2 linked regions of the Endozoicomonas gorgoniicola genome follow. The protein of the gene in region 1 interacts with the protein of each later gene in a pairwise test. Links are inferred from orthologs where the notes say so. Each region holds a gene or a part of one and is shown on either strand. Other genes may lie near its edges. The genes, in order: NX722_RS15565 and topA.

What was found.
Region 2: the proteins of NX722_RS15565 (region 1) and topA interact in binary tests that used the Escherichia coli proteins (3 or more experiments, as listed by UniProt). The link is inferred for Endozoicomonas gorgoniicola from one-to-one orthologs.

The regions. Positions count from the first base shown.
Region 1 is NZ_JAPFCC010000001.1:3,364,040-3,379,938, forward strand. Bases 3,639-6,410 are described here. They hold NX722_RS15565 (YigZ family protein), read right to left. Parts: upstream 5,454-6,410; coding sequence 4,824-5,453; downstream 3,639-4,823. Other genes in these bases: sbcB (exodeoxyribonuclease I), read right to left, coding at 3,639-4,810; NX722_RS15570 (PilZ domain-containing protein), read right to left, coding at 5,514-5,873; NX722_RS15575 (hypothetical protein), read right to left, coding at 5,889-6,410. Also shown: aspA (aspartate ammonia-lyase), read left to right, coding at 1-1,245; NX722_RS15550 (response regulator transcription factor), read left to right, coding at 1,933-2,571; NX722_RS15555 (response regulator), read left to right, coding at 2,999-3,388; more of sbcB, read right to left, coding at 3,377-3,638; more of NX722_RS15575, read right to left, coding at 6,411-15,899.
Region 2 is NZ_JAPFCC010000001.1:2,261,999-2,267,698, forward strand. What follows is about bases 2,533-5,700. They hold topA (type I DNA topoisomerase), read right to left. Parts: upstream 5,382-5,700; coding sequence 2,733-5,381; downstream 2,533-2,732. Other genes in these bases: NX722_RS10365 (DUF6586 family protein), read right to left, coding at 2,533-2,634. Outside these bases: NX722_RS10345 (TetR/AcrR family transcriptional regulator), read right to left, coding at 1-543; transcriptional repressor LexA, read left to right, coding at 709-1,308; NX722_RS10355 (hypothetical protein), read left to right, coding at 1,333-1,746; NX722_RS10360 (nucleoside/nucleotide kinase family protein), read right to left, coding at 1,769-2,014; more of NX722_RS10365, read right to left, coding at 2,149-2,532. UniProt on the Escherichia coli protein: Releases the supercoiling and torsional tension of DNA, which is introduced during the DNA replication and transcription, by transiently cleaving and rejoining one strand of the DNA duplex.

The sequences.
Region 1 (15,899 bases):
GCTCTGGCTAACCGTGATGTGGGCATGCTCGATGCAGCCAAGGCTGACGCTATTGCCGACGCCTGTGATGAAATCATCGCAGGCAAACTGCACGACCAGTTCCGTGTAGACATGATACAGGGTGGCGCAGGCACTTCCACCAACATGAATGCTAACGAAGTCATCGCCAACCGTGCGCTGGAGCTGATGGGCTATCGTCGTGGCCAGTACGAACACCTGCATCCGAACACCCACGTTAACATGGCCCAGTCCACTAACGATGTCTACCCGACCGCCATGCGACTGGCTATGGTGTTGAAGCACAGCGAACTGATCGTTGCTGCCCAAAGTCTGAAAAATGCCTGTGTACAGAAGGCAGAAGAGTTCAAGAGCATCCTGAAGATGGGCCGCACCCAGCTGCAGGACGCTGTGCCGATGACTCTGGGTCAGGAATTCAAGGCGTTCGCCACCACCATCGGTGAAGACATTGACCGTATCAGGGATATGGCAAAACTGCTGTGCGAAATCAATCTGGGCGGCACCGCCATCGGTACCGGCATCACTGCCGACAGCCGTTACGCGCCTCTGGCTGTTCAGTACCTGTCTGAAATTTCCGGTCAGAACATGATCCTGGCAGGCGACCTGGTGGAAGCCACTTCCGACATGGGTGCCTTCGTGATCTTCTCCAGCGCCCTGAAGCGTATGGCAGTAAAACTGTCCAAGATGAGCAACGACCTGCGTCTGCTGTCTTCTGGTCCTCTGTGTGGCCTGAACGAAATCAACCTGCCTGAAATGCAGCCAGGTTCTTCTATCATGCCTGGTAAAGTAAATCCGGTTATCCCGGAGTGCATGAGCCAGATCGCTTTCCACGTCATCGGCAACGACATGGTGGTAACCATGGCTTCTGAAGCTGCACAGCTGCAGCTGAACTACGCTGAGCCGGTTCTGGTTTACAAGATTCTGGAGTCCATCCAGCAGCTGACCAACGGCATGTTCATGCTGACCGATCGCTGCGTTAAAGGCATCACTGCCAATGCAGAAGTTTGTCAGGCTTACGTAGACAACTCTGTTGGTCTGGTAACTGCTCTGAACCCATACCTGGGCTACGAGAACTCCAGCCGCATCGCCAAAACTGCACTGCGAACCGGTCGTCGTGTTGTTGAGCTGGTGAAGGAAGAAGGTCTGCTGACTGACGAGCAGCTGGCAGAAATTCTGAAGCCGGAAAACATGGTGGCTCCACTGGACCTGAGCAGCAAGCTGATATAAAAGACTAACGTCGTTTATAAGGCTTCGAAAACATCCGAAAAGCCCGCATTCAGCTTCCTGAACGCGGGCTTTTCGGTTTTCCACCAAGCTACAACACTAAAAACTAAGTAAGCTTCACACCTTCAGTCGCATATCCCCCAATTTAAACCTCACCCCATTCGTCTTACATTGCGCAATTCGCATAAGGCAAGGTCAAAAACGAAACAACTTAAATTCACAGAACGTAACAACTGCGCATTATTAATGGTAAGATGCACGATCGTAACGAGTAGAGAAATCACACCGGCTCATACTCCGCAATGTCGAAATCCTCTGCTAAACTGTGATCGAATTCCACAGCCGTTAAGCATCTTTTTGCGTCCGCTTTTCATAAAACGACTACAGGCAACTGTAGTTTGACCAAGCAAGCATACGCAAATTACCTAATGCCTGAGATGAACAGAAGTATGACGTGGTTCTGTGTTCGTTATGCCTTACCCAACTGTGAACCAAAATTACTGCCTGCAGCACATCATGACAAATGATGGTATGACTACAGGCACCCTCATGGCATGAATCACGGCATGAACGGTCATGGCATGAATCGAGGCATGGAAAGTTAGCTGAAACCTTCCTGCCAGACGGCGATTAACTGTCACCCTTTTACGATAACTTGTACTCAGTGGAGTCATTATGCAGCAACAGGACATGAAACAGGAACCCACCGTTTTCATCATCGATGATGACGAAGCTGTGCGTGACTCGCTGAAAATGTTGATGAAGTCTGTTGGTCAGGCTGTTGAAGCGTTTTCCTCTCCGGCAGAATTTCTGGAGAGCTACGACGAAAACCGTCCGGGTTGCATTGTGCTGGACATTCGTATGCCGGGCATGAGCGGCCTGGAGCTTCAGAACAAACTGAACGAAATGCACTGTATTCTGCCAATCATCTTCATCACCGGCCACGGCGATGTTCCGATGGCCGTTCAGGCCATCAAAGACGGTGCCATGAACTTTATCCAGAAGCCATTCCGCGACCAGGAACTGCTGGACCTGATCAACGATGCCCTGAAACTGGATACCCAGCAGCGTCGCGAACTGCTTGAGCACAAAGAAATCCTGCGTCGCCTGTCTACCCTGACCGACCGTGAGCGCGAAGTGCTGCATCATGTTGTAGAAGGCAAAGCCAACAAGGTGATTGCTGCCGATATCAACCTGAGCCAGCGTACGGTAGAGATTCACCGGTCACGCGTGATGGAAAAAATGGGAACCAAATCTCTGGCCCATCTGGTACGTCAGGTAATGCAGGTTAAAGATCATCTGGAAGGTGAGTTTAACTTCAAGATTTAAGTAAATCCCATTAGTTAAACCGGGGCAGAGTGAACCATTGAAACCCATAACACTCTGCCAGCGGTTACCCTCACGGGTAAAAACTGCAGCGCCCATCTTCTCAGTTTCGGCTTGATACCAGACGATCAACGGATTTCTACCATCAGAACCAGCGGGTAGCATCCCTTTGCAATTCGTCACGAAACTGGAACAAAAGCTTTAAGTACTCCCCGTACAACGTCTAGTAAATCCCTCCATTCAGCAATTCAGACTCTAAATCTAAACTTCTTTCAGTCTTAGTGGTAACCCGCCACATCGCCTGGTTATCAAGCCCTGCAGCTAAAAGCTATAGTTTCTTGTTAGAGCTTCTTGTTAGAGCTTCTCAACAAAGAGACTATTTTTAGAACAGCGGGGTCTAACGCCCTATTAAATCATCAAGGCCGCCTATATGAATCTGGCTAAACAAGCAATCGTGTATCTTCTTGAAAAAGATACCAGCATTACCGATACCATCCGCAGCCTGTGTGATGAAAAATCCATGATGCTTGAATGCTTTGATTCCGGACCAGAGCTGCTGCGCGCTATAGATCTTCAGGTGCCTGCCTGTATCGTTGCGGCAGACAACGTGCCTGTTGGCCATGCATTGACATTGATGGAAGCACTGGACGCCTGTCATCAGGATATCCCGGTCATCATTCTGGGTGAGCACAGTGATGTGTCCAGCGCCGTAGCAGCCATTAAAGCCGGTGCCATCGATTACATCGAAAAGCCGGTCATCTACGGCCGCCTGGCAGAGCATTTCAATCAGGCACTGGCTCGCACAGCATTAACGAGCTAAACCGGCTTGCAGTTGGTCGGCGTAAGCGGCCAACTGATCAAGCAACTTAAGCGCATCAGCCGAAGCCCCTTGCTTCGCACTGTCCAGATCGCTCCGGAACTGACTAAACCCAAGTACAGCGGAGTCCTGACCGGATAATCTCTGGCGTCGGAACTCATGCCACCTGAGAGACTCTTCCTGATCCAGTGTTTCAGGGTAATGACGCCCACGATATCTGAACAGCATTTCATCAAGACGACCGTCTTCAAACGACAAGTGCAAATTCCCAAGTGACTCCGGGGTCGCTTCTGAAATCCGTTCCATCAGGCGTTTATCCGCCCAGGAAAAAAAGCCACCTGAGTACAGCATTTGATCAGGGTCCTGAGTCTCTTTGCCTGACGAACCGGTAAAGACAGCCTGTACCTTTTCAGCCAGCTCCGGAATGTTCAGTAGCATTTCCCGATGACGAAAGCAGGTGTCCAGATCAATATTGAGCCTTGCCTGATCTTCTGCCCTCAATACCTTCAGAGGTGCCAGTGCCGGACATTTATTGAGACTGACACCCTTCAGCGGAATACGCTCCCGTGTCTCCCCTTCCTGCCTTGGGGTAAAAAGGTTGTCCTGAATCTCTTCCACAGACATTGCCAGCAAAGGCGCTGGATCAACACTCAGGTCATACACAAACACCTGGTTCCGGTTCCGGGGGTGCTCAACCAGAGGCAGTACGACAGCCAGACACTGTTTTGCCAACCCAAACATACCGGAAACGTGAACAACCGGCTGTTTTGTATGGAGGCCCAGCAAAGCTCCGGCCTTGTCTTTGAAGCGATGATCCAGATAAAACTGGAATAACTTAGGCTGTTTTTCCCGAATCAACCGGGCCAGGGCGATAGTAGCACGGACATCAGACAGCGCATCGTGGGCAGCTCCGTGTTCAATGCCATTGGCTTTGGTCAGTTCTTCCAGCTTATAACTGTTAAAGCCATCTTCTCGTTTTGGCCACTGGATTCCATCAGGCCGTAAAGCCCCCGTCATACGCACCAGGTCAATCAAATCCCAGCGGCTGTTGCCATTGGCTCTTTCCCGAAGATAAGGGTCATGAAAATTCCGATAGAGGCTGTTCCTGATGACCTCGTCATCAAAACGAATGCTGTTGTAACCTGCTGCGCAGGTGCCGGGAACCATCAGCTCATCAAGAACGTGCTGAATAAACTCCGGCTCAGACAGACCTCTGGCATTGACAGCCTGAGGCGTTAAACCTGTGACCAGGGTCGCCATGGGATGAGGCAGATGATCATCGGGCAACTTGCAGAAGAGGTTGACCGGCTCTCCAATCTCATTGAGTTCCGCATCAGTACGAATAGCAGCAAACTGCGATGGCCAGTCGGTGGCAGGATTGGTGCCAACGGTCTCAAAATCGAACCATAAAAAACTTTTTAGCATAGAAATATCCGGGTTAGTCGTCTGACCATCTTAGGATTGCCTGCCCTTTACTGGCCTCTGACACCCTGAGCCCAAAGGACTGATGCTCAGAATCAGGAAGTGAGACCTGTAATTCAACGACTTCAGAATAGCTATGGCTGACCACTTCCCCCCCAAAGCCTTCCAGCAAATGTCTGACAACCTGTTCAGAGGCATAATCAATAATCACTATACCCGTTTTCATTGCCACACGCTGTTCAACCGGCAACGCATCACAGGCCGCCTGAACCGAAGCACCATAGGCCCTGACCAGGCCACCAGCCCCCAGCTTAATACCACCAAAATAACGTACGACAACAGCACACAGTTCGCCAATGCCTTTGTGCTGAAGAACGTTCAGCATCGGCTTACCGGCAGTGCCACCGGGCTCCCCGTCGTCATCAAAACCTACCACCGTATTACCTTCCGGAGGACCGGCGATAAAAGCGAGGCAGTGATGGGAGGCATCAGGGAAACGTTGTCTCAGACTGGACTGAAACAACAGGGCTTCGTTTCGGGAAGAGACACGGGCAAGAAAACAGATAAAACGGCTGCGCTTTATTTCGGTTTCCACTTCAATAAAGTCGCCAACCGCCAGGGCAGGTACAGCATAATCCTGAGACATGAAGTAACAGATCCAGAGTTTCAACGTTATGACACCCCGGAACCTGTCGGACTTAAGGTGTCACTCTATTTCCTGAAAAGTAAAAAACTCTTTCAGGGATTCAACCAGATCAATAATATCACTGTCAGCATTGACAATGCTGTAGCCGGAGTCAAAAAACTCAGGCCCCACATCGGGTTTACACCAGTGGCACCGGGCCTCAAAGTCTACCGGCGTATGATCACCCGGAAGAATAATACGCATACTGTAAACCGCACCGATTAAAACGGGTACAGTGCTGATCAACATCAGCCCGTTACTGCTGATATTGCCAATACTGCCCATCTCTCTCATGGTATTGCGATTATAAACCCGCAAATATTCATTTAACTGGTGTCGTTTGATGGTTCGGCTTTCCTTGCCTTTTGGTATCAGTGACATTCCCTGCTCACTCCTTTACTGCGTTTTAACGGTAAACTGTTGCATCATGTTCGCCTGTCGCGTCATGAAATCCACTTTGGCTTCTGACTCTTCCTGACGATCCCTGTAAAAAACGTTCATTTCATTCAGAGCCTGTTCTTTCCATTCACCAAGACATTGCCTGAAAACCGGGCTATCGAGCCTGGCACAAAAATCTCTTATGGCGTCATCATCTTTCTGTACCTGTTTCAGACGTCTGGCGGTATTAATCAGCTCATCCACCTCTTTTTCCGGATCGGTTTTTACACTCAAGTCCGGAGTACTGGAAAATCTGGCTTTCGAATGACGATTGAGATGCGGGATTCTTGGCAGCCGACCAGCCCGTGAGGAAGGTCTTGCTTTTGGCGACCTCTCACTCTGTGCAACAGAGTCGCCAAACAGCATATTCGAAAATTCGTAGTTGTTTTCTAAAACCCTGACTTCACTATTGACCGTTTTTCTCCAGGTAATAAGATAAATACCTGTAAATTCTGAGTTAGTGGCAGTGGCATCTATCCCTTTCTTTTTAACAGGCGCTTTTTTCTTAGCCTCCTGCTGAGTGAGGATTCTCTTTCTTTCATTTTCCTTTTCCCTTTCAAGACTGGTGTAGTGAACACCCAGCTTGTGACTTGAATTAGTCACAAATTTTGCGCATGAATCGTTTATGTTTTCTATAATAGAGTCTCTTAACAACGGGGTAATATGGGTTGTAAAAGACACATTAGTCAGGGCATCCATCATTTTTACATAACGCTTTTTCATGTCTGTCTTTAACTCGATGGCCAGATCATCCAGACTGCCACTGGGCTGGCTTTGCTTATCCAGTACTGACCGAAAATCAGAAATCTCTTTTTCCGCCTGTTCACATACTTTTGTAAGACCTCTCAAGTTTCGGATATACGATCCTGCAGCTTTTTTGTCAGTCGCCTTCTTGTTTGAAGCAACAGACTTGTCAGCCTGGAGTATATGCGACTCAATCTCTCTGGCCCTCTGCACAAAAACCTCTCTGGCCTGGATCGCTTTTTCATACAACTCTTTCCGTACCATTTTTAAGGGATCTGTCACCACTTGCTCAAGCCCGCTGGTCATAATTTCATCAGCACACCGCTTAATCTGTTGTTTAACAAAGTCAGGCGTAACCGTCTCTTTTACTTCTGATATATCCATCTGCTTCTTAGCAACACGCCGTGGGCTCTGCTGCATCAACGCTTCAGTCGTGTCCCGGAATGACTGAAGAATCATAGTCTGCTTCCGTTCACTGCCAAGCTGTTTTTTAACGTCTTCACTAAAGGTCAGTTTCTGACAAGCGCCAGCACAACCCTGCTGAAGCCACTGATGCTCTTTTTCCAGCTGCCCACTCACATGGCTGCGAATCTGTGCCTGTTCCAGCAACGCTTCATAATGTCGGGTGTCCTCATTTTGTTCACGTTTTGCCATTTCCACAAAAGCCAGCTCCACCCAGGCTTTCTTTGCCTTCCATTCGAGTTTTTTCAGTTGGGCAAGGTCTTCAGCAAATTGACCGAGAATACCGGACCGGGACCATTCGACCGTCTTTAAATGCTGTAACTGCTCCTGCATCTGGTTCTCCAGTCGTGCATCCAGAGCCGCTTTTATAAGACCAGAGTTGTCTTTATGGGTCTTTCTGATCTGCTTTTCAGCCTCAACATCATCCTCAACATCCAGCGGCTGATTAACCAGCTTTCTTTGTGCGCTGCTCAGGTTCTCCTGATTAGCCCCGGCATGTTCATTCACTTTCGCCTTTGCCGTTTCCAGCTCCGGGGACAGAGCCATCAGCGTTTCTTTCTGCGGTGAGTCTGAACAGATGCCAGCTACAGCGCTCATATCCACCACAATAAACAACTTCTGAAGGTTTCTTGGTGTCGAACGTCGCATTAAACGACCCAGCTGCTGAGCGGCTGCATCGACCCTGCCTTCTTTGCCCTGCTCAACCAGCCCCAGGCAGACGCCGACCGAACCGGCCGACTTGCCATCCGGACCTTTCTGTGGGGCGTCCGTTCCTTCGGATTGTTCCAGCGTAAAGTACACATCAATGCCTGTGCCGCCTTCCTGCCGCATTAAGGCTTCTTCTTCAGGCAATACCGTCGCTCCGGCCTCCTGACCATAGCGTGGGTCATCCTCCAGGTATTGCTGCATCTCCTTCTGTTTGTTGTAAAACACCATTCCCCTGACTTTTTGCGCCTGCGTCGGAGCGTACTCCTTTCTGGCGGTTTTCAGGTCTTCATAAAACGCTTTGGCTTTCTCAACCGTCTTATCGCCGGACTCGGTACCATCAAAAACCAGTACTGACCGATCGGTACCGACCTTGTTCACAACCTGCCTGAGCAACTCGGGACGATTGTCGGTGGCCGGGGCCGTGACAAAAATGGGTTCAGCCTTACTCATCCAGAAATTAAATCGCTGCTGGGTGGTAAAAGGATCGGTATGGGCCAGTTCTTTGATGTCTTCCGCCCTGTCTGCTTCTGCTACGACCGCCTGGGCGTAATTAGTACCCGGGGTTGCACATAACAGATGCCTGCGGCTGCAACTCATAACGTATTCATCGTGACTTCGGATGATATCGTCCATCGTCAGCGTATAGTGGGGCAATGCACTGACCGCCCGCCGGGTAGCATCCAGTATGCTTTGCGGATCTCCGGTTCTGTATGGCACAACCAGACTGACCCACTCATCAATAAAGGTGGGTGATTTAGCCAGTACCGAAAAAACTGAGTGAAGTCGATCCACAACCCTCTGCTCAGAGGGCTGAAGGTCACCTTTTGACTCGAGTGCATTTAACAGGTGCTTCAAAATCTGGACATCTTTTACAGATATCCCGACAGGTGCCTGCCCCTCCTGACGAAGCACGGTCTGACGCTGGTTTTCAGGCACTTCCGGGGCAACACCCAGCACGATATTTTCTATTTTTCTGACCGCCTCTTCTGTCCACCACGCGTGTCCCGGTTTTACAAAATCCTTTTCAAGATCCAGCCTGCGATAAACCTTTCCTTTGGCGGCATAAAAGCGGGACAAGTCAATATCCAGCTCTGACTGGTTAGTGACCGGAGCGCAGACAACCACACTGCAATCTTTTTGCCCCTCTGCCAGCTCTGCAGCATGGGCTGTGAGGATTTTGAGAATGGTCGACTTACCCCAACCTGTTCCCTTATGGGATACCCTCGACATCGACTTGTCACTGGCACCATCTGCCATGCAGTCCGTTAACTGCTGCAGTGCGGCATTCACCTCTTCAATCTGGTTCGCCCTTAAAACGGTGCGGGCTCTTCGCTCAAAGGACAGCTTTGCCAGCACATCCGTTGTTAAGGGGGCATCAGCATAGTTTTCCAGTGACCGGTGAATATTCTCCTGCGCAGTGGCGCAATCAGCCATGCCCAGATTAATCTCCCTACACCGATCCGCATAAGCGGCACGATCTCCCCCTTTCACATCAATCATCATGGGTGCGTCCGCTGCCAGCTGTTTCAGGTCACGCTTTATGCTTTCCTGCCGGGAAAGAATCTGCTGAGTCTGGGCAAGGTCGTTCTCAGCCAGCATAAGGTTGGCAACAAGATTAATAAACTGACCATCCTTACAGTGAGCAGGCAACCGGCCTCGCTCAAAATCCGCCATTACCTGGTTCAGAATCTGTCGTTCTGAATAACGGCTGAACGTCTTCTGATCAGCACTGGACACCTGCTGAACAATTTGTTTCCGTAAAACAGCCATCTGCTCGCCCAGACGAGTACAGTGTTCCCGGTTCACTGTCATTACACGATCAAGTCGTCGTACAACAAAGGCGGGAGAACCTTCAGGTGGTTCTTCGTCCATGGAAGCAGGAATATACTGAGGCTTAAGCTCACACCCTTCAAACACATAAAGAGGTTTGAACACTTCCTTACGAAACCTGGCCTGTTCTGCTGCCTGCTCCACTAATACCGGGTCACTATCGTGTTTCAGACGCTCCTGACAGGTGCTGATAAAAGCATCTCCGGCAATATTGAAGGTCGCATCGACATTGAATGAGTCATAATGCTCAGGGTTGTACTCTCTAAGACTCGTGGCACTTTTATGCTGTTCTTCGCGTTTGGTTTTGATGATATTTCTTAACGGATTAAGCGACACCGTGTAAAACTGGAGATCATCAGAAGCATCAACCGTTTCGATGGGTGCCTTCACAGGATGATCAACGGCAGAATCCAGATACAGCTGATGCGCCTGAGCTTCACAGTTGACAGGCAGCCATTTGCGTCTGCTGCCCAGAACCGCCTGAACCAGAGGCTGTTTTTCAACCGCCGCATGCGATTCGTTGTTCGGTTTGAGTAAGACGACCTCTGATAAAAAGCGTGCCTGTTGCAGCTCTTCAACCGGCTTGTTACTGATAGTTCGAGGCACCAGCTGGCCAGAAGTATCCACTTCATAAAGGAAATATTGCGGGTTGCTCCTGGTCTTTTGCAGCAGCAAAATGCCGATATTACCCTGGTCATCCCGAACGGGAATCCAGTCTCTTTGTACCGGAACTCCTGAACGGTTTTCAAAAGGCACTTCCAGATTCGGATAATCCAGCAAAAGCGTGGGGTCAACCGTCCAGACAGCTCCGCCCATCGCTACTTTCCATTTAGCGGGCTGCCATTTAGCGGGCTGTCGTTTATCACGTTTCTCTTCAAAGACCAGAGGAGGAATGCACTTGTCATTCTGCAACTGCAGATAGCGGGTACCGGTGACGATACTCTGCTTAACGCTGGCTGTTCCGGCGCCATCAAAAAAGGTATTAAAGAGTGCGTTAGTATTTTGCCCAAGGTCAGTAATGCGGTAACTGCCGTTTACTCTGGAGACTGCAGTACTATCCAGCAACTGCTGCCCCGTACCCTCTTTAAAACAGTCCAGAACCTGTCGATGAGGATGGACGACCAGTTTATTGCCCTTATGGGATTGTCCACGAAACGCCTCAGCACTGCCTTCCAGTGCTTTTTCCTCGTTCTGGCAGCCTTTGACCTGATTAATCAGCTTTTCTCGCTTAGAACCCTGCTTCTTACTGGAAAAATCACCTTCATTCGACGTGACTTTGGCAGTAACCAGCCTTGAGGCATTTCTGGACTCCAGATCAAATCGACATGCGTCGTACAACTCGCTAAAGGTCGGCATATCAACCAGACCATGTTTCTGTCGCATATCCCTGAGCCAGGCACTGGATGCCGCCGTGTAGTTGTACCAGGGCTTATCAATACCCAGATGCTCTTTACGCACACTGGCCAGAAACGACAGGACATCACGGGCAAATTCCGGATTATCCAACAGCGACAAAGCCAGTTGCTTGCCAGACTCACCTCTGGGATCGTCCGGATCAGCGGGAGCAAAGTCAGCGGCACTGTCTGTGCGATCACCTTCAGCAGCGCTCTCAATCGCAGCCACGGCACCGGCAATCTGTTCTTCCATGTAATGCCGGGCATTAGGAGAAACAGCGTTTGCCAACTCCAGAGGCAGCCGCCCGGGCAACATCCGCTGTAAAGCCTCTTTGTAAGCTAACAGGCTTTCCAGCGTTGAATCATCCTGCCCTTGCAGGGTCTGAATTTTCTCCTGAAACTGGCTCAACAATGTCGAACAGGCCGACGTTGCCAGAAATGCTGCCGTGTAGCCGTCCAGTTCTTTCTGAATGGATAAACTGGACGAATGTTGTTGCAAATGGCGCAATTTAACCAGAACCCGGGTCACCAGATCATGAGGGTTGTCGGAATTCGTCTGAACCAGACTTTCAAAAGGCTTGGTATGTTCATCAAAACCATGCTCTTTGATGAGTGCCTGCGCACTTTCAAAAGATTTCTGTTCTGCCTCAAACACTGCCGTGTTGGCATCAATCCTGGCCAGATATTTTTGTACGGTTTTGCGGGAACCGGACGCTTGTTCGTCAGTTTTGTATTTATCTCTTAAACGTTGAACCTTGTCGTGGCACACCTTAAGAGCCAGAATCATTTGCTTCCGTTTTTCGGACTGACTGGGAGGTTCGTCAGGCTTATATTGATAAACCCTGCTGTTTTTTTCTATTTGTTCTATTTCTTCCTCAAGCGCAGCGCCCGCCCTGGATAAAGCTGCACCTATCTGATCGTCATCCCCTTCAGGTATTACATAACCAGAGTCGCTGGCCTTGAAGCTCTGAAGTTCCTGAACCAGCTGTTTAATACCCAGCGGTTCAACAGTGCGCCCCGTGCTGTCAGGGTTAAGGGAATAACCAGAGTCTGTACTACTAATTTCGTCGGAATCACTTTCCTGAACCAGAGGTTTTTTCAGGTGTCTGAATCGTAAAAGAGCCTGTTGTTCATTAATGGCTTCATCTCTTTTCAGGAACGCCTCATCCCTGTCCTGAAGCGCCATTTCAGCAAGTTCTTTTTCAAACGCAACCTGTTTTTCCAGCTCAACTATTTTTACCTCTGTAACGTCAAGCTGTTCACTGGTCTTACGCTCTTGTTCCTCTAGCTCCTGATGGCTATCTTCCAGCGATTTAACACGGGCTTCCGTACTCTCCAGTTTAATCAACGTCTCTGAAAGCTCTGTCTGCTCATGCCCCAGTTGTTCCTGCTTCTGATTCAGTTGCTGCTGCAGGCTGTCAGTCTCTTCTCTGGCTGCCTGTAACTGACTCTCGACAGCAGTTTTTTCTTCTCTTATTAAAGCCAGGGCTTGCTGCTCTGCAATCAGATCATTTCCTGTTGATAACACCTGAGCTTCGGCGATTTCTGCTCTCTGCCGGGCAGCGCTCAACTCTTTATCCAGCCTGGATTCAAGCAGGGCGACTTTACTGGATGAACTTCCCAGGTCGTCTTTCAGCCGTTCAACGGCGAGGGTTTGCTGTTCAAGGTCATTAGTTTTAGTGGCGAGTTCAGTGGATACCTGAGCATGTGCCTTTTGAAGTGTCTCGTAATCTTCTGAGCTTTTTTTCTGTAGATTATCCAGCTCGTCTCTGAGGCGTTCTTCCTCATTCTTTAATTGTTCGTTTTCCGGCCTTAGTTTATTCAGATCATCTACAGCCTGCGTATGGGCTTGTTTTAATGCCTTGTGATCTTTCTTAGACTTATCAATCTGCGAGGATAAATATTCTATTCTTTTTTCAGCGGTTTCTGACCTGTTCCTGAGCTCGCCCAACTCTTTATTAAGCAAACTGCGTTCGCTATCCCAGAGGCGCTTTTCACTACTAAAGCCTGCTGTTTCTTCAATCAGCTTTTTATTGCTTTCGTTCAGCTGACTCTTAACGCTCTGATAATCAATTTGCAGTTCTGCCAGTGTTTCAGATTTTTCCGTCAAATCATAAATCTTGCGTTCTAAATCCAGCTTTTCGCTGGTTAATTCACTTTGAGCCAGTTTAAGCTTTCCAACTTCTTTAAGTTGCTCTTCTTTTTCACTCCTTAATCCTTCAGCCTGACCTTTCAACTGTGTATTGAGAACACGCTGCTGTTCCAGTTCGTAATTGACACTTTGCAAATCAGATTCAGCCGCTTTAATCTGGCTGTCAGCTTTCGCTTTTTCTATCGTCAGTTTATTCAGCGCTTCATCAAGAGTATTAACCCTTTGCTCCCGCTGTTTCAGCTGATCCTCAACCTCCCTGATGGCGTGTTGATGTTTCAGCTCCAGCTCACCTTCCTGCACCCTGAGCTGTTCCAGTTTAAGCTCTGCTTTTTGCTTTTGTTGCAAAGTATCTTTTACGGCATCAGCCTGCTGGTCACGATCCGCAGTAATGGTTTTAACATCCTCCTGAAGCCGGGTCACTTTCTCTGAAAGGACTTTTACACCTTCATCCCCGTCATTGAGTGTTGCTATCTCTAATTCACGTTCCCTGAGCTGAACTTCCAGCTTCTGGATCTGCTCTGTTTTGTCACCAAGCTCTGCAAGGCATTCATCTCTTTTATTCTCAACCTCAGACTTCTTCTGCTCCAGTTCAGCTCTCGCTGCCTGCAGACCTTCCAACTCATCAGACAGTTTTTGTTCCCGACTGAGTGCCTGCTGATTTCTGGCTTGCTCTTCTTCAAGCTTTGTCTCAAAGTCATCCACACGACCCAGTGCGTCTTCGTGAGCTTTTTGAGCATCGCTCAGCAATGACTGTGACACTTCCAGCTGACTTTGCAATTTTTCAAGCGCTGTCTGTTGATCAAACAAGCGCTCCGTTTCTGCCTGAAGTTGCCCTTGCAGTTTTTCCTGTTCAGCGACAAAAGCCTGGCGCTCTTTACCGGAAGTGTCTTCCTGATTTCTTAATTTGCCCTGAAGCGCTCGAATCTGTGCTTCAAATTCACTACGCTGCCGGTTCCAGGCCTTTTGTTCTTCTAACAGATTGTTCAGTTTGAATTCTGTTGCCTGCTTATCTTCCTCAACAGCATGGCGATCAGATTCAGACTCTGTTAATGCCTTATCTTTTACTGCAAGCTCTTTCTCAAGAGTCAGCCTCTGCTGATCAAACTCCGCCTCTTTCTGGCTGATAACGACGGTATGTTGCTCTTGTTGTTCTTTTAGCGCCTGCTCAAGAGACTTCACCCCGGCACTGATCGTGGTCTGTGTCTTTTCAGCATCCGCCAGCTGTTGCAGGTATTGAGTCTCTTTATTTCTGAGTTCAACCAGCTCTTCTTCAAGCCTGGTTTCCTTATCTTTTAAACCAGCCAGTTCTGCCTGAGTTTTCTGTTCAGCTTCAGCCTGACTGGACAATTGCTGCCCTGCTTTATCAGCCTCTCCCTGAACGGTGTTGAGCGCTTCCTGAAGCTCACTGATTGTTTGCTGAGAGGTTGTTACCTCATCTTGCAACGCCCTCACTTTTTCTTCTGCGGTTTCCCGTTGTTTAGTGGCGGTTTCAATCTCTGACAGTTTCTGGTTCAGCACTTCCTGAGACTGTTCTACTTTTGCCTTCCAGTTTGCAGTTTCTTCTTCACTGTCTTTAAGCTTCGCCGCAAGTAACTGACTCTCTTCTGATGCCTCGATCAGCACCTGATCATGTTGTTTCTGCTTTGCCTCAGAGTCATCAATTAACTGTTGATAGTCCGACTTCAGCTTCTGCAACTCGCTTTCTTTTGCAACAGCCAGTGTTTCAGCATCAGCCTGCGCTTCCTGACTTGAAACCAGTGCAGACTGATTTTCTGATTCCGCAGCAATAAGAAGACTGTACTGTTTTTCCAGCTCCTGATGTTTTGTCTGCCATTCACTTAACTGCTCTTTTAATAAAGCCTCTCCAGCTTGAAGTTCTGATAATTGACTGTGTAATAACTTATTCTCAGCCTCAGAAAGCTTATTTTGCTGGTCTGCTTCTGAGGTAAGAGATTCTAAGGATGTGATTTGATCACGATAGGTATTCAGCTGGCTTTCATGTTCAGCCATTGCTTCATCAAACTGACGCTCCCAGTCCGCGACTTTGTCATCTTTCTCTGAAAGCTGCCGCTCAAGGGTAGCAATCTTTTCATCCGCTTCCTCGATGAGCCGTTTGCTTTCAGCCTGCGCTGCTTTAATATCTTCATCGGTCTGCTGTTGAGCGTTAGCAATCGCCTGTCTGGCTGCTTTTAACCGGATAACTTCCTGTTGTTCTCGATTCAGTTTTTCCTGATTGTTTTCAAGCTCTGACTTTAAATGCTGGACTTCTATACTGTCCTGCCTGTCTCTTTCAGCAAGAGCCTGTTTAGCCTGATTGACTTCAGCTTTGAGCGTTGCCTCAATCTCTTTATAGGCTTGCAGCTGATTGTTCAGTTCATCACTTAACTGTTTTGTACTTTCCAGCTCTTCGGTTAACTGCCGCTGTTCCTCCAGAGTCCGTTTCGAGGCGTTTTCTGCCTCTGACTGCTGACGGCTCAGCTGTTGTTCTTTCTCAGCAACACTCAGTTCCAGTTCTTCAATTTTGCTTTCCAGTGACGCTTTATCTTTCTCTACGCTTTGCAGTGTGCTGTTGAGTTCCTCAAGCTGAGTATTTAATGAGGCTTCCAGAGCTTTGCTGGCTTCTGCTGCTTCTATTAAGGCTTTTATCTGCTCTTTGTATGTTTTCAGCTCTGTATGGAT
Region 2 (5,700 bases), 1.1 Mb from region 1 along the record:
GCGTCTGGCAATAGACTGCAGGGTTTCCACACCAGACATAGTAAAAACAGCAGAGCCCAGGATAAAGTAGGTACGCCAGAACATCTCGGCAGGTGGTAATGTCGGACAGGCACTTTTCAGTAACAGATAGTAGCGGTGAAAAGCTTTGCCATAAGCTTCTGTCAGATAGTGTTTAAGGTGTCCCTGGTTCTGACTGTAGGCAAGCCCTAACAGTTTCATAAAGGTCGACAGGTCATCATTATGTCGCGGCTGTACCGCTATGATCTGGTCAACCAGCAGGTTAAGCACAGCCTCCAGTTCAGGCGGCTCATCATCATCCAGAGCATCCAGACTGTTCTGCAGGTTGGCTGCAAATGGGTCAAGGTAACGGGCAAACACTGCCTGAATCAGGACTTTCTTTGACCCAAAGTGATAATTGACCGCTGCAAGGTTAACCCCGGCTTTGCCCGTAATCGATCTTAGCGAAGTTTCCGCAAAGCCATGTTCAGCGAAGAGCGCTTCCGCCGTATCAAGAATTTTTGTAACCGTATCTCCCTGTCCCATGCCTGTACTCTCCGAGTTTTAAACAGCTGTTTAATACTTTCGTTTTAAACATAATCGCTGTCAAGAAAATAGACCGAAACAGATACGATCAGTGATATACAGCTTGAAACAGCAGATTTACTGTATATAATTACAGTCACTGTATAAAAAAACAGATTAACCACCATGATTAAGCTCACCAAAAGACAGTCTGAAATACTGGAACTCATCAAATCTCATATCGAAAGTACTGGCTTCCCACCAACACGGGCCGAGATTGCCAAAACATTCGGTTTCCGCTCCCCTAATGCTGCCGAAGAACACCTGCGAGCCCTGGCGCGAAAAGGCGCTATTGAGATGACCCCCGGAGCGTCCCGTGGCATTCGTATTCCTGATACGGTCAATACCGACGGTCTTCCGGTGGTTGGTCAGGTGGCTGCCGGTAGTCCGATTCTGGCGCAGGAACACATTGAAAACCACCTGCAACTCAAAGGCGACTTTTTTACTCCCAGAGCTGACTTTCTGCTGCGTGTAAAAGGCATGAGTATGAAAGATATCGGCATTCTGGATGGTGATCTGCTTGCGGTTCACAAGACCACTGACGTGCGTAATGGTCAGGTAGTTGTGGCACGCATTGACGACGAAGTCACCGTAAAACGTTTTGAGAAAAAAAAGAACACCGTACTGCTGCACCCTGAAAACGAAGAGTTCGAAACCATTGTCGTTGATTTGACTCAGGACCTGTTTGCCATTGAAGGCTTGAGTGTCGGTGTAATCAGGCACTGATGTCATTCGTGGAGGAGGAAGTTTATGCGAACGCACACAGTCACTCATTCAAGGGAATCAGACCAGCCCAGAGTAAATGAATTGATTCTGTCCGGCCCTGCATGGCAATCAGGACTGTTTCTATCCCCAGTCCTGTCCAAACTGGCTAACGAAGAAGAACAGCGCTGGCTCACCCTGATCCTGTCTGACAACAATCCTAGCCAAACCATTAAGTGGCTAAAGTCAGAGGGTATCAGCAGCTGCAATGTCAGGGTACTCAACCGTGCCAGCCGCAAACAACCACTGGATCTCACATTCCAAGCGCTTGCCTGTGGCACCAGCCATACTGTGATCAGCTGGATAAACCAGATGGATCAGGAAGACCTTTCCAGGCTCGAAGATGCTGCCCGCAGCGGGCAGTGTAACTGCCTGACCATCAGAAGCAGGGATGCGGCCTGAAAGCTTGTGAGGAAAATGCGGGTCAGTGCAGCACCCGGTGTTCGCAGGTGTCGTCTTCATTCCGGTATGGGCTGGTAACCGCTGCCAGCTCCAGCATCCCGGCATCAAACATCGCTTTAGCCACCTGCAGATAGTCTTCCAGCAGGCATCTGTGAGCCTCGTCAGAAAACTTAAGGGTCAGCAGCGGTTCAACATCTGGTTCGTCACTGCGACGCAGTACGATTTCTCCCGTCCTGAGTTCAACAATTTCCAGAGGCGATGCAGACATAAAGATTCACTCCGTATTAACCGAGACAACAGACTGAATCATAAAAGTGAAAAATTCAAGTGGGTGACAGGAAGATAAATTAAAAATGAGAGACACGTCAAATTCTACCAATAACATTGATCAAACAGTGTTGACTACCATTCAAGGTTGAAATTCCGGAAATGTCCGACCAGATCTTTAAATCGCTTCAAACCGTCCTTTCCACCGTCTACAGTCAGAATGGCGTCATTACCCTCTCCTTCCTGATTGACCCACTGAATCAAGCCGTTGCCTTGTGGTAGCCCTTCATACTGGTAAGGAATAAAGAGATTCTGCCAGTATACTTCCAGCTGTTTTAACCAACCGTTATCTAAGAGGGCTTCCAACTGTGTAAACTCAGAAGCGGCTTCACCCTTCTCCCTGATCAGCGACAGGGCTTCAGTAAACGATGGCGCTACATCACACGAAACGCGATAGGATTCCAGGATTTCAGCCAGCAAAGATCGCCAGGCCAGTTGCAGCTGCAGTAGAAAACCTTCCCTGAAAGCGGGGGCTTCCTGATGCTCAGCCGACTCCCAGGCATTCAGTTGAATACGGGCAAAGTGTAACCTTTTATTGGTGTTTGCAGACCAGTCCGACATGATAATCCCTGTTTACACAAATCAACACGTTAATGAATGGCATCAGAAGAAAAAAAGCCTCCGTCAGTTGTGGCAGAGGCTTCGCAGGATCAGGACATTCAGGCTTTTTTAGCAGCACGCTTTTTAGTTTGCTTCTCAACCCACTTACCTTCCTCGAAGGTAGCGCTCCAGCCTGTTGCCTTTCCAGCCGTTTCTGACATCACGTACTGTTGTTTAGTCTTGCGGCTATAGCGAATAACGGCCGGATTGCCTTCCGAATCCTGACGCGGAGCATCCAGCAGATAGTGGTATTTTGGATCAATCTCAGCCTGATGCGGTATCAACTCACTCACCAGCGGCGCACGGGTCTCGCGGTTTTTGGGAAACTGACTGGCAGCCAGAAACAGACCGGATGCCCCATCACGCAGGATGTAGTGGTCTTCAACCTTGACACACTTCAGCTCGGGCATAGGTACCGGGTCCATCTTGGGCGGTGCGGCTTCACCACTTTTCAGCAGCTTACGGGTATTTTTGCATTCAGAGTTGGTGCAGCCAAAATACTTACCAAAGCGCCCACTCTTGAGCTGCATCTCAGAGCCACACTTATCGCACTCCAGTATCGGGCCATCATAGCCTTTGATCTTGAACTGACCTTTCTCTACCTCATAGCCATCGCAGTCCGGGTTATTACCACAAACGTGCAGTTTACGCTTTTCATCGATCAGGTAGCTTTCCATCGCCGTGGCGCATTTTGGACAGCGATGCATGGCACGCAAGGCGTTAACCTCTGCATTTTCATCATCAGCATCCTGAACTTCTTCGCCCGGTACCAGGTTGATGGTACTCTTGCAGCGTTCTTTCGGAGGCAGAGAGTAACCGGAACAGCCGAGGAAGACGCCGGTACTTGCAGTGCGGATCATCATATCCCGACCACACTCAGGGCAGGCTATGTCTGTTGGCGATGGATCGTTGCTACGCATACCGCCTGCTTCCATTTCGGCATGCTCAAGCTTCTGGCTGAATCCTGCATAGAACTCATCCAACAGCCCTTTCCAGTCTTTACCCCCTTCCGCAACCACGTCCAGGTCAGTTTCCATGTGTGCGGTAAAGTTGTAATCCATCAGTTCAGAGAAGCTCTCGACCAGGCGATCGGTCACAATGTCGCCCATTTTTTCCGCGTAGAAACGGCGATTCTTCAGGGACACATACCCCCGGTCCTGAATCGTGGAGATAATGGATGCGTAGGTTGATGGGCGGCCGATACCCTGCTTTTCCAGCTCTTTAACCAGTGCCGCTTCGCTGAAACGCGCCGGAGGCCGGGTAAACAGCTGTCTCGGATCAAGCGCTTCGAGTGTCAGAGCTGCGCCTTTATCCAGCTTGGGCAGAATAAGATCATCGCCTTTTTTGGAAACAGCCTTCATCACTCTGGTATAACCATCAAACTTCAGGGTGCGGCCTTTAGCCCGCAACTCCAGTCCTTCAGTCAGAACGGTCAACGTAGTACTCAGGTATTCAGCCGGTACCATCTGACAAGCCAGGAACTGACGCCAAATCAGGTCATATAACCGTTCAGCATCTTTTTCCAGGCCCGACAGTGAACCAGGCTCTGCTTTCACATTGGACGGACGGATCGCTTCGTGGGCTTCCTGGGCGCCATCCTTGCTGGAATAAATATTGGGTGAGTCTGGCAGATAACGGTCGCCATGGTTGGACTGGATAAAGTCTCTGGCACTCTCCACAGCTTCCTTGCTCAGGTTGGTAGAGTCAGTACGCATATAGGTAATGTGACCCGCTTCATACAGTCGCTGAGCCAGTGTCATGGTTTTCTTGACACTGAATCCCAGACGGGTACTCGCCGCCTGCTGCAGGGTTGATGTAATGAACGGGGCAGAGGGTTTACTGCGTGTAGGCTTATCTTCCCGTTCAGTCAGCTGGTAACTGGCATTCTGCAGCCGTGCCAGCACCTTGTCTGTTTCTGCTTTGCTCTGAGGACGAAAGGGCTTGCCATTGTCTTTCGCTACCTGGAAACGGATAGCGTCTGCATCTGCCGTTTTCAGGTCAGAGAAAACCTCCCAGTACTCTTCCGGGACAAAGCTGCGAACTTCACGCTCACGCTCAACAATCAATCGCACCGCTACGGACTGTACCCTGCCTGCAGACAGTCCACGGGCAATTTTTGCCCACAGCAGCGGAGACACCATATAACCCACAACACGATCCAGAAAACGACGGGCCTGCTGGGCATTCACACGATCTGTGTTCAGGGCTCCGGGTTCCTGAAAGGCTTCCTGAATGGCATTTTTGGTAATCTCGTTGAATACGACCCGCCGGTAGCGGCTGGTATCACCACCAATGGCTTCCTGCAGGTGCCAGGCAATGGCTTCCCCTTCCCTGTCCAAATCGGTTGCGAGATAGATGGTGTCAGCATTTTCAGCCAGACGACGTAATTCATCGACCACCTTCTCTTTACCAGGCAGGATTTCGTAACGAGCCTCCCAGCCTTTTTCCGGGTCGATACCCATACGTTCAATCAGCTGCTCCCTGGCTTTTCGCTTCTTGTGAAGCACCTTCTGCTCGGGAGACAACTTGCGGGTTTCTGCTGCTGCCCTGGCACGGGCTTTCGGGTCAACAGGCTTTTTTGCACCACCAGCCGTAGGCAGGTCGCGAATATGACCGACAGACGACTTCACGACAAAGTCTTTGCCCAGGTATTTGTTGATGGTCTTCGCCTTGGCTGGCGATTCGACGATAACTAGAGACTTACCCATGCTACCTTACACATCCTGTTATCTGCTCCATTGTTTCAGCTGTCTGACAGCGGCGTGAGCCCTGCAAAGCACACTGGTAACGCATTTGATGACTCCACAAACCACCTGCCATTTTCACGTTTCAACGCAGACTCATGCTGAAACAAGAAAGGCCGGGAATTAAAAATTGTTTCAATATATAAGGTCAAGGAAATAATCGGTCAAGGGAAACCATACCTTGAGTGCTAATTTTTTTTCCAGACCTATCAATTCCAACTTGTATGTATCCGACTGATTTTGCTAAAAAAAACAACTATTCAGTGTTTTTAGTACAGTTATG